DNA from 4 places in the Sporosarcina sp. 6E9 genome. Region 2 is predicted to be linked to each of the others. Evidence: riboswitches for the same ligand, from Rfam matches in the RefSeq annotation. Region 2 holds a riboswitch; each other region holds the start of a gene.
What was found. A riboswitch is a leader RNA that binds a small molecule or an ion and turns the genes downstream of it on or off. The one in region 2 is predicted to bind S-adenosylmethionine.
Positions count from the first base shown of each region.

Region 1: it holds a riboswitch for S-adenosylmethionine, as region 2 does, so the genes downstream of both, J4G36_RS14755 (methionine ABC transporter ATP-binding protein) here and J4G36_RS12135 (5-methyltetrahydropteroyltriglutamate--homocysteine S-methyltransferase) in region 2, are expected to answer to the same signal.
Region 3: it holds a riboswitch for S-adenosylmethionine, as region 2 does, so the genes downstream of both, J4G36_RS01300 (hypothetical protein) here and J4G36_RS12135 (5-methyltetrahydropteroyltriglutamate--homocysteine S-methyltransferase) in region 2, are expected to answer to the same signal.
Region 4: it holds a riboswitch for S-adenosylmethionine, as region 2 does, so the genes downstream of both, J4G36_RS06910 (LLM class flavin-dependent oxidoreductase) here and J4G36_RS12135 (5-methyltetrahydropteroyltriglutamate--homocysteine S-methyltransferase) in region 2, are expected to answer to the same signal.

Region 1 is NZ_JAGEMN010000004.1:58,544-61,641, forward strand. Features, by position in the region: gene J4G36_RS14750 (methionine ABC transporter permease) at 1-270, opposite strand, end outside; gene J4G36_RS14755 (methionine ABC transporter ATP-binding protein) at 263-1,288, opposite strand; SAM riboswitch class I at 1,371-1,478, opposite strand; gene J4G36_RS14760 (thioredoxin family protein) at 1,535-1,834, opposite strand; gene J4G36_RS14765 (toprim domain-containing protein) at 1,851-2,189, opposite strand; gene gcvH (glycine cleavage system protein GcvH) at 2,269-2,649, opposite strand; gene J4G36_RS14775 (arsenate reductase family protein) at 2,727-3,083, opposite strand.
Region 2 is NZ_JAGEMN010000002.1:110,952-114,049, reverse strand. Features, by position in the region: gene J4G36_RS12140 (AbgT family transporter) at 1-801, shown strand, start outside; SAM riboswitch class I at 933-1,032, shown strand; gene J4G36_RS12135 (5-methyltetrahydropteroyltriglutamate--homocysteine S-methyltransferase) at 1,140-2,252, shown strand; gene J4G36_RS12130 (flavin reductase family protein) at 2,427-2,885, shown strand; gene J4G36_RS12125 (4-hydroxyphenylacetate 3-hydroxylase N-terminal domain-containing protein) at 3,049-3,098, shown strand, end outside.
Region 3 is NZ_JAGEMN010000001.1:216,382-219,479, reverse strand. Features, by position in the region: gene J4G36_RS01305 (LacI family DNA-binding transcriptional regulator) at 1-654, opposite strand, end outside; gene J4G36_RS01300 (hypothetical protein) at 1,216-1,494, opposite strand; SAM riboswitch class I at 1,570-1,669, opposite strand; gene J4G36_RS01295 (nucleoside deaminase) at 1,731-2,219, opposite strand; lysine riboswitch at 2,418-2,595, shown strand; gene dapA (4-hydroxy-tetrahydrodipicolinate synthase) at 2,720-3,098, shown strand, end outside.
Region 4 is NZ_JAGEMN010000001.1:1,325,318-1,328,415, forward strand. Features, by position in the region: gene J4G36_RS06905 (ATP-grasp domain-containing protein) at 1-233, opposite strand, end outside; partial or broken gene J4G36_RS06910 (LLM class flavin-dependent oxidoreductase) at 248-1,308, opposite strand; SAM riboswitch class I at 1,380-1,487, opposite strand; gene J4G36_RS06915 (hypothetical protein) at 1,591-2,004, opposite strand; gene J4G36_RS06920 (zinc ribbon domain-containing protein) at 2,008-2,175, opposite strand; gene J4G36_RS06925 (DUF899 family protein) at 2,208-3,098, opposite strand, start outside.

The DNA.
Region 1 (3,098 bases), on a different contig from region 2:
CGTACCCAGTAGAAATTTTGTAAATGGAATGAGTAGAATAATTAATATGATAAACGGGATCGATCGGAATAGATTGACGAATGCCCCTGCAAGCGTAGAAATCAACTTATTCGCCCATAATTGTCCTGGTCCAGAGAGGAATAACAATACGCCTAACGCCAATCCAATGACAAATGTGAATACTGTCGACATCGCTGTCATATAAAGCGTTTCTAAGGTCGCTTCCCACATTTTAGCCCAGTCGACATGCGGAAATAGGTTTTCAATCATTGCCGATCACCTCCGTCCGGACATCTTGTTCATTAAGATAATGGATCGCTTCCTGGATAATCGACTCTTCCCCGACTAATTGAAGAATGAGCGTGCCGTATGCACCATCATGCGTTTGGGCTATATTCCCTTGTACAATATTGACGTCAATCATAAACTTTCGAATCAGGCTCGTAATTACAGGCTGTCCAGTTCGTTCACCTACAAAAACAAGTTTTATAAGGGTTCCTGATGGGAATTCTTCTTTAATATGTTCCATCGCCACTATTGTTTCTGATGGTTCCGTCACTTGCGATAAGAAACGTTTTGTAATCGGCTCCCTTGGCGAATGGAACACCTCAAGAACATTGCCCATTTCGACAACTTTACCTTCTTCCATAACTGCAACCCGATGACAAATCTTTCGGATGACATGCATTTCATGTGTAATGAGTACAATCGTCAACCCTAGTCGCTCATTGATGTCAGTAAGTAGATTTAGTATCGAATCTGTCGTTTCAGGATCAAGTGCAGATGTTGCTTCATCACAAAGCAATACCTCTGGATCATTGGCGAGTGCACGCGCAATTCCTACCCGTTGCTTTTGGCCGCCCGATAATTCAGATGGGTAGGCATTCTCTCGTCCCTTTAAGCCTACCAGCTCGATTAGTTCAGCAACTTTTCTATCGCGTTCCACTTTAGGTACATTTGCGATTTCAAGTGGAAATGCAATATTATCTTTAACGGTTCTTGACCATAGCAAGTTAAAGTGTTGGAATATCATGCTAACTTTTTGCCGGGCTTTCCTTAATTGTTGTCCTTTAATGGCTGAGATTTCTAAACCGCCAATTGTGATTGCTCCACTCGTTGGCATCTCTAGTCCATTTAGGAGTCGAATGAGTGTACTCTTTCCTGCACCACTATAGCCAATAACGCCGAAGATTTCGCCTTCAGCGATATCGAAGGTGACGCCGTCGACGGCAACGATAGAATTTGCGCCTTCACCGAAGACTTTGTTTACATTTTTTAACTGAATCATTTTTCTCCACCTCAACAAATATTAAAAAGCCTTTCCGCTAGATGCAGAAAGGCTCAACGTTTAAAATAAGCGTTTGTCCAATCTCTCATCTTTCAAAGCAAAACGCGCTTTGTGTGATTTGGCACCAGTTCACAAAAGTGATGGTTGCCGGGCTTCATAGGGCACTTCCCTCCGCCGCTCTTTATAAGAGTGATTTGATTATATGTTTACTATAAGAGTAAATTTATCATAAATGACTAGGGCATGTCAACTAATTTTCATTAGTAGATCGGGTACTGAATGAAATGCATAAACCTTCTCTTGTAGAACGCCTTCTTTTGCGATGAGAAGGCAAGGCACACTTTCAATTTTATAATCGATGGCCAAGTCCTCAAGGTAATTCAAATCAGCCTTTCCGATTGGGATTTCTGGCTTCATGACGGTGATTACATTCATCATTTTCGAAGCAACTGCACAGGTCCCACACAGCGGCGTGTACAAATAAAATACCGCAACATCCGATTCTTCAAGCTGTCTTTCCCATTCTTCTCTCGTCCAATTATCCATTATATCTACCTTCTTACTATAAAAATTCAGCGCGGACCTCAAAATGTGCTGCTTGAAGCACCGCGGCTAGTACATTATAGGGTGTCGTTTCGACTTCTTTATATACTTTTTCCGTGTAAAGATGAATTGCCAATGGGTATTCTCTCTTGAAAAGTGCTCGCGTTTTTTCACCATCTTCATCCGCATCCATAAAGACATACATCTCATGTTGTTCATAAGAAGCTAGCAATTCTTCTAAATGATACGGACTTATCGTACCATGTGTACAGATAATTTCAATTGGTTCAGCAAGTATCCGACTGACTCTTATACGATCTGATTTACCTTCTACAATCAGTACTTTTTCAAATTCCATTGTGAATCGACTCCTTTGCCAATATTCATCTTTAGACAGAAAAAAACGCCGAATAGCACTCGGCGTCCCATGTCAATGATTACTCGATTGTCATTTTGTCATAGTCTTCAGCTGACATAAGTGCATCCAATTCAGAAACATTAGATGGTTCAACAACAATCATCCACGCTTGTTCGTAAGGAGATTCGTTCACAAACTCCGGGCTATCTTCTAGCTCTTCGTTCACTTCAACTACTTTTCCGCTAATAGGCGCATATAACTCGGAAACTGTTTTAACTGATTCAACGCTACCGAAAGGCTCGTCTGCAGTTATCTCATCGCCAACTTCAGGTAACTCAACGAAAACAATATCGCCTAGTTCAGACTGTGCAAAGTGTGTGATTCCAATACGGTACTTACCGTCTTCATCTTTTACCCACTCATGTTCTTCTGAATACTTAAATTCCTTTGGTGTGTTCATAATCATAGCCCCCAAAATAGTTATTCTTTCAATCTAATAGTGCCATAAGCTAGCTGGAAATACAAGACGAGTAGCCATTATCTCCAGACTTTTTCAAACGTTTCTTCTTTGAATCCAACGGTTGTTTTTCCATTGCCATATACAATTGGTCTCTTGATCAACATGCCGTTTGATGATAATAGCTTAATTTTTTCATCTTCCGTCATTGTTGGTAATTTATCTTTCAACTTAAGCTCACGATAAACATTTCCGCTCGTATTGAAAAACTTTTTAATATCCAACTCAGACGCCGCAATCATTTCACGAAGTTCATCTTCGCTTGGCGGGTTTTCAGCAATATTTATTTCTTCAAAAGTAACACCATACGACTCCAGCGACTTTTTCGCTTTTCTGCACGTACTGCATTTAGGGTATCCGTAATAGGTCAGTTTCATAACAAGAACCACTCC
Region 2 (3,098 bases):
GGTGAGTTCCGCGAGAAATTAGAGAAGTTGAAACCGATTGAGAAAAAAGGTTTGACTTGGGCTGGACTTTCTATTGTTGTCGCAGGTATTCTAATTTCACTGCTAATATTACCTTCATGGGGACCGCTTCGCGGAGTAGAAGGCGATATGCCGATTATTCGTTCGCCATTTATGAGCTCTTTAGTGCCAATTATTGCAATTCTTTTCTTTGTGCCAGGTTTGATTTATGGAAAAGTAACGAAAGGCATTCGAGACGACAAAGACGTTGCAGCGATGATGTCAGCTACAATGGCATCAATGGGAATGTTTATCGTGCTATCCTTTACAGCCGGACAGTTCGTCGCGTTCTTCTCAGAATCAAATATGGGACTTGTTATCGGTGTGTACGGTGCACAATTCCTGGATAGCATTAACCTAACAGGTATTCCGCTTATCTTGATGTTCATTTTAATATCAGCGTTTATCAACTTATTCATCGGAAGCGCTTCAGCAAAATGGGCGATGATGGCGCCTGTATTCGTTCCAATTATGATGCAACTCGGCTATTCACCAGAATTAACACAAATGGCCTACCGTGTTGCGGATTCAGCAACGAATATCATTTCGCCGTTAATGACCTATTTCGCAATTATTATCGCATTTGCACAAAAATACGATAGAAAAATGGGTATCGGAACGCTAATCTCAGTTATGTTCCCATACAGTATGTTTTTCCTTCTATTCTGGGCACTTACGCTTGTCGTTTGGATGTTGTTCGGAATCGACCTTGGACCTGGTTCAGGGATTTACTATAATAAATAAGTTTTAACTTAACCGCCTTGAGTGATAGTCATTCAAGGCGGTTTTATTAAACTGATAACAATATTCAAAATACACTTGACATTCCGTGAATGGGTGTGTAAAGTGTTATTCAATAACTAAATAGTAAAACTTTCTTATCCAGAGAGGTGGAGGGACTGGCCCTTTGAAGCCTCAGCAACAGACTTTTAAAGTACTGTGCTAATTCCAGTAGCGTAAGCTTGGAGATGAGAAGAGTGAACAGCGTTAAAATGCCAACCTCTTCTTATTAAATGAAGAGGTTTTTCTTATTCTAGTTATTAATATAATTGGAAAGAAGGAATGGCAAAATGACAAAAACATTGACGGAGACACTGACAAAAGCACCATTTAAGGCGGATCATGTAGGGAGTTTACTACGACCAGAAAGTTTACACAATGCACGGAAGAAGTTTCAAGAAGGCGATATTACAGCCGAACAACTACGTGAAGTAGAAACTAGGGAAATTAAACGAGTGGTCGATAAACAGATTGAAATTGGACTAGAATTAGTAACTGACGGAGAATTTAGACGCCGGTTTTGGCATACGGATTTTCTGGAGAATTTAAATGGCGTGGAAGGATATGTCCCAGAAGTAGGATTCGTATTTAACGGTGACGAAGAAACAGAAAGATATAATATCCGTAACACTGGGAAAATCTCATTCAATCCGAATCATCCCCATATTACAGACTTTATTGAATTCAATGAAATCGTCGGTGGGCGTGCGGTGGCCAAACAAACCATTCCAAGCCCGAACCAATTATTTAATGTGGGAATTAGAGATAAAAATATCTATCCAGATATTGAAGAATATGCAAAGGATGTTATTCAAACTTACCGCGAAGCTTTTAAAGCATTCTATGATGCAGGCGTTCGTTATTTACAACTCGATGACGTGTATATTGCTGGGCTTTCTTCACCAGATATTCCATGGAATGATGGCGAATTCTCAAGAGAGTTTTTGATAGACTTGGCTCTTCGAGTAGCAAACGGCGTATTGGAAGGTAAACCAGAAGATTTAATCGTTTCAACACATTTATGCCGTGGAAACTACCGCTCTAACTGGGCCTTTGAAGGTAGCTATGACTTAATCGCTCCGACACTGCTTGCAAAAGAAAACGTGGATGGTTTCTTCTTGGAGTATGATGATGAACGTTCAGGGGACTTTAAACCACTTAAGCATATTCCAAGTGGCGGTGCACAAGTTGTACTCGGCGTGGTGACTTCGAAAAATGGCGAGTTAGAAGACAAAGAACTGATCAAATCTAGAATAGAAGAAGCGTCCAAATATGTTCCACTTGAACAACTATGCCTAAGCCCGCAATGCGGTTTTGCTTCGACGCATCATGGAAATAACCTAACAGAAGACGAGCAATGGGAAAAGTTGAAATTCATAGTTGACATTTCAAAAGAAATTTGGGAAAAGGATTAACGATTAATCAGTTATAAAATTTAAAAGTGAAAGCACACCCTTGTTGATTACAAGTGGTGTGCTTTTTTGTGCGATTAACGAGGAATAAAGACCATGGACAAGTGAATAGACTGCTAGAAGAATCATCATAAAAGTCAGCGCCATATACAAATACGCTGTTTGGAGGAGACGTAGATGGATAGTAAAGAATTAAGAAACTGTTTCGGACATTTCGCGACAGGTGTAACTGTCGTCACTTGTGAGACGGATGCCGGGAAACATGGGTTTACGGCGAACTCATTTACTTCAGTATCATTAGATCCGCCGTTACTGCTCGTATCTGTAGATCGAAAAACGAAGGCATTTCAATTTTTGAAAGATAACCATTTCACAATCAATATATTAAAAGAAACGCAGCAAGATACTGCGATGCATTTCGCCGGAAGACCGCTTGAAAATGAACCTTTTAGCTGGGAAAAGGGGACACGCTGTCATCGATTAAAAGATTCACTAGCATATTTAGAGTGTGAACCATGGGCCGAATATGACGGTGGAGATCATGTTTTATACATTGGAAAGGTGATCAGATTTAATTATTCCGAAGGAAAGCCATTGAGTTATTACAAAGGTAAATTTACATCCATTACGACCTGAAACGTAAACATATAAACATAACTTACTAGTTATTTATGAATAAACCCAGGTGCGCCTAAATACAATAGATTATGGACAACTCTTCATTCCAATTTAGAACGAAAAGAATTGAGGTTTTGAGCCGTTTGTAATGAACCGTGTAATTAAAAGGAGGAAAGAAATAATGAAAGTAGATGAAGAGAAAAAGACAACGATTCCATTGACTGGACAAGA
Region 3 (3,098 bases), on a different contig from region 2:
GACCAAGCGTTTATCATAATCGATTCCATTTTCTTTTAGAGCAGACTGGTAACCAAGAAACCGATCATTAAAAGTAGAATATGTACAAGGGCCCGAAATGTAAGCAATTCTTTGATGATTTAGCTGGATTAAATGATTCACAGCCATTTTAGCTCCCTGTTTATTGTCTACTACAACAAAGTTTGTATTCCTATCGTCATCAACTTTTCGATTGTAACAAATTATCGGGAAATTCAACTTAAATAACTCACTAATCTTTTTATTATCTTTTCTCACAGATGCAACAATAATTCCATCAACACGTTTTCCAATTAATGTTTGGATTGATCGGTCAAAACTACTTTCATCTGAATCAGTATCCACAATGATTACATCATAATCATAATCTCTTGCTTCTCTTAAGATAATATGCGCAGTTTCAGCGTAAAAGGGGTTTGAAATATTTCCTACGATTAAACCTATTGTCCGCGTTTTATTATTCGCTAAACTTCTTGCAATTTCGTCCGGTGTGAAACCTAGTTCATCTACCGCAGCAAGAACCCTTTCTCTCGTTGACTTTTTCACATGCGAATAATTATTCAATACTCTGGAAACAGTTGATTGGGAAACCCCTGCCCGTTTTGCCACATCATATGCATTTACTCTTTCTTTCATTTTGTATGACCCCATCTTAATATTTAATTTTTGAATGCGGATTCAAAAACGATATTGTTAATTAATTTAACACACCGCACAATGTGTTACAAGTCAGAATTTATTATTTACTCTAATATATCTAAAAATAGGGCTTTCGTATGGGTGCATTTCAATAATTCCCACTACTCTTATTACGGCGTCTCCAATTAATAATTAAACTTTTCTCAAATACACCTCGACCTCTATTCATTGTTTTATCATTTTATAAAAACACCTAAATTAAACCCCCATAAACGTTAGACTCCTACTAACATTTACGGGTTTGTTTTGTCGAAATATACAATTGACTCATCTATTTCTGTGCGTTACAAATGGCTGCTCCGTTTAATCTAGAGAATTGCTGATAAAGTAAATTAAATAGTTCCCTAGCTATTGGAAAATCAGGATCATCAAATTGTATGACCTATTGAAAATAATTGATAGCCATAATCCGATAAACGAATAGCAATAATTCATTTCTATGTTAAAAAACCTTCATTTTTCGATAATATATCGAATCTGTAGATGTTTAGCTAACCATTAAATCGCAGCGTGACCACCAAATACACTCGTTTTTAAGATACGTCTTCTTTCAGTAACTACTGCAGTTAAACGGTCAATTTCTGCTTGCAACGATTCAATTTCCGCCAACTCTTCCTGTATTTCTGCCCTAGAGATACTGTCACCAAGTTCGTAATAAGCGATTTCTTTCTCTACTTGTGAAATCTTTTGATGCCTTAACATCGCACCCGCAACTCCAGTTGCCTCTCGACCTTTTAATCGTTCACGTTCCGCATATAACTGTTGTAATTTTTTCATTAAAAACCCTCCAGAAATTTTTTCTAAATAAAAAACTCTTCCCAGTAGAGAGAAGAGTTTGCATACAAAAATTTCTCCTCATCATTCAGGTTCCCCTGTTGGATTTAGCACCTTACCACCTGGCAGGTTGCTGAGACTTCGTCGGGCCAATTCCCTCCATCTCTCTCAATAAGTTAAGAGTTTATTATTTAGTTCCTTGGAGTATACCACAACCGGAGTTTTCTGTCAATTGGGATTTAACGTTTCCCCGCGTAAAACTGACGGTGGAGTTCGCGAACTTCCTCCGCGAGTTCAGGAACCGGCCCATCTACTCTAGTATCACGAATAACATCTTCAATCGCCAGATTACGAACGCGCGATTGCGCTACGTCAACCCCCATTTCGCTCAACCACTGGACCAGTTGTTTGGACGAGCTGACATATACAATTCGACCTAAACCGACCCAACCGTGGGCCGCAGCACACATTGGGCAATGTTCACCCGAAGTGTACACTGTCGCCTGCTCTCGATCTTCCATCGTCATATTCTCGGCTGCCCAGCGTGCCAAAGCAAATTCTGGGTGTTGTGTGTGATCACCACTTCCAACGTGGTTATGATCTTCTGCAAGCACATCCCCGTTAGCTGACACCAGTACCGAACCAAATGGCTCGTCACCTTTTTCTAGCGCTACGTTCGCTAGTTCGATGCAACGTCGTAGATGCTTCAAGTCTGTATCATTTATCATAAATAATCCTCCTAGTAGTGTTTTTTTGATTGCCACAAATTAGCAGGAGCGAATCACCATGTAAATTCAAGTATAACATTAGATATTTTTGAAGTGCCAAGTATAACGTATTGAAAATTGCAACTCTATTTCACTTGCAAATTCACAAGATTACATGTAGAGTCGTAGTAATTAAACATACTCTTATTTCAAACTTGAAATAAGGATAGAGGCGCAAAAACCATTAGTACACAACTTGAGGATAATAGGATCCAGTGAAGGTTGTGAAAAGGGGAATTTGCCGAAGTGGAGAGAACCTTATTGTCTCGAAGCTGGTTCTGGGTTGAATAAGTCCAGGATTGTCATATAGGAAACTATATGGAGGGCTATCTCATGCAATGAAATAAATGATTATTTCAGAGCAACAACGAGCCCTCGTTGTTGCTTTTTTGCATTCATTTGCAAAATGCCCTTCTCCCTCTGTTTGATCAACAAAATAATTGATAGGATGTGGAGAAAGAATGAATTTCGGACAAATTGCAACAGCTATGGTGACGCCTTTTGACAGGCAAGGAGAAATCGATTTAGAAGCCACAAGAAACTTAATAGAACATTTAATTGAGAATGGAACGGATAGTTTAGTCGTGTCAGGTACGACTGGAGAATCTCCAACTTTAACGACCGAGGAAAAAGTAAAATTATTCAAATTCACAGTAGAAACAGTGAATGGCAGAGTGCCGGTTATTGCCGGAACCGGTTCGAATGACACAAGAGCATCCGTACAATTAACAAGATTAGCGGATGAAACGGGTGTCGATGCGGTAATGCTTGTGACGCCTTACTATAACAAGCCATGTCAAGAAGGACTTTTCCAACATTTTAAAACAATTGCATCAACCA
Region 4 (3,098 bases), on a different contig from region 2:
TGTTCCAGCCAAGCTAATGTCGCAGAAGCAAGTTCTGGTGCAAATCGATGCCCACGCGTATGTGATGATGCGCTCATCCGGTTATAAAAAATCCCCTCAGGAGGTTCTTCCGTCAAATTGACAATGCCCTGATCAAGATGCCATTCTTCGTATGGCACATCAAGTTCCTCAAGCCGTTTTGTTAAATGCGTCGTCCATTCACTATTCTCGTGAATGATATATATTTTACTCATTTAAATAACCCCCTTTATTTTGTGACCAATTGTCTTTTTCTTTCCACTATAGGCATAACATCTCTCGAAAAACGTTCCATTTCTTCAAGTTGAGGAGAAAATTGCAAGAGCAGTAAATGAGCAGTAAATCAACGCCTACTTTCTCAAATTCTAGGATTCTCCCGGCAATTTGTTCAGGCGTACCGATTAAATTTGGTCTTAGACCCCGGTTCGATACAGAGTAATCATACAACTTTACTTGCTGTTCGAGTTCGGAGTTTCCTGTGAAATCTTTATAACCTGCATAGCCACTAGTTTCTTTTATAGATGTGATTTTAGCGAGTTCCTCTTGAACTTCCTCTTCTGTATCACGGCATACAACATAAGCGGCCAATCCAAACGAACTAAACGGCTCTTTCACTGCATCTGAACGTAACTTTTTCATATCATCTACTTTTGCTTGGACTTCTTCAACTGTTCCGCCGTGCATAACATGCGCATCGCACGATTCAACAATCGTTTCCTTACCCCGTTTACTTTCCCCGCCCGCATACAAAATTGGATTCGGACGTTGAACAGGTTTAGGGTGCATGCGTGCATTTTCAATCGTGTAATATTTTCCTTCATAATTAAAGACTTCTTCAGTCCAGAGTCCTTTTAAAACATCTAAAAATTCCGATGTTCGTTCATAACGTTCGTCGTGCTCCGTAAAATTACCACCGTATTGTTTTGCTTCTTCTTACCACCAAGCCGAAACGACGTTTAATGTAAAACGACCATTACTTATATGATCGATATTTGCAGTCATTTTCGCTGTCACAGCCGGGTTGTGAAACGCTGGCCTCACAGCTGCCATAATTTCTATTTTATCAGTCACAGCCGCAAGTGCAGCAGCCGTTGACCAAGCTTCCAAACTATCACTTTCTGGACCTTTAATATCATTTAAATATAGCTCAGCTATTAATGTCGTATCAAAACCTAGTCTTTCACCAGCTTGAATTACTTTTTTCGCATATTCGAATGTTGGCGGCATTTCTTCATTCTCTACATTCCGTAACCATCCTCCGAAAATAGGTAACCAAAATCCATACTTCATTTCATCCAGCTCCTTTTGAAATAATAAAAAACCTCTTCGATAAGAAGAAGTTTTTGCAGGTCGCAACCTTCATCTCATCTTTCGGAACAGAATGCTCCGTTGGATTTAGCACCTGATTGCAATTTGCAAACGGTTGCCGGGTTTCATAGGGCCTATCCCTCCACCACTCTTGATAAGAATATATATTCTGTTTTCATAATTAATCCTATATGATAACTAGGGATTAAGTCAACAGTTATAGATAAAAAACACTAAACTCTTTGGATTAACAAGAAGTTAGTGTTAGTTATAACTGTTCGGTCTATTTACTGGGTTCATGCGAATTATAATCCAATAACAAAGTCCGCCAAACATATACGCCGCAACATCGAAAGGATCCGAGACACTATAATGTAAATAAACTGGAGTTACATACTCCCAAAACATGCCGCAAAGTAAAGTGAATACGAGTATTCGCGGCAATTTAATTAGCAAAAGTCTTCTTTGATTTCCATAAATCGAAAGTATATTAACAATCCCCACAATAAGTAGGCCTGCAAGTACGTCATTTAAATAATACTTTCCAAATGACCAATTTAGTAAATCCCTCAAGTAAAATTTATTCAATGTGTAAAGTGAAAATGCTCCAAATCCAGCAGAAAAACTCAATCGTAAAAGTTTGCTTGTTTTGAATAAATGATAGATTTTATTCAGCATCCTTTAACAAAATGAGATAATGAGGATTGCTACAACGACCGCACCTACTATACCCCAAAATGTAATTCCGTTACTCTTTTCTTTACTTACAAATGTATGTCCACAATTCGGACAGAATTCTGCTTGTTTGGACACGTTGTTTCCGCATGACGGACAAGGTCTTAAACTCATAAGATTACCCCTTTTCTTTTTATAGGTTTAGATTATGATTCAAATAAATGAAACCTCATCCCAAATGGATCGGTAATCATTAAACTTTTTTCATTGTATTCCATAGTAATTTTGCATCCGTTCTCTAGTAGAACACATTTTGCTGAATCAATATTACCGACAGCAAATTCGAAGAACACATTATTACTATCGCCCTTTTCGATGAAGAAATTAACACCGCTCATTGAAAGCATTGTTTCATTTTCAATGGTTTTTTCAACTTTCATCCCAAAAATCGTTTTATAAAATTGAATTGCATCTTCATAATTAGTGACGCCAATTGCAATATTATTTGTCAACTGGAAGTCGGAATCGGTGAGTATTTTATTCTTCACTTCTACATCTTTTGCGCCTGAAGGGAGAAGATCGAATAATGACCAAGTAACACAATAATCATCCCCGGGTCCAAACGGTGCTTGTGCATGAAGATAAATAAGACCTTGATCATCTTTACGAAATGTCGAAACGCCTGGCAACATACTTTTTCCCTTTTGGAAACCTAGTTCCTTAGTGAATAAACTTTCTTTTACTGAAATCATGGGAAATCGCCATTTTCGCTCCGCTGCAAAATTCTCTTGTACTTCTGGTGCATCTGGAGACGCCACAACAAAACTTGCTTGGTCAATCAAATGATGATAAATCCCATTAAAACCATCAGCCCACATTGTACAATACGAGCAACTCTTCCCCATATTATGAACGACAAACAACTCATTTTTATCGCCAAATAAATCGAATAAAGAGACTTTCTTGTTACCGGTTAATTCAAACTCATAGTTCCTGACTTGTTGTTCAGGGACTGACTGTCTCAAGTTTGAAAGTTGTTTTTTCTTCTCATAGATTTCTCTTTCCAGTTGTTCGATTTGACTTAATAAGTTACTTCT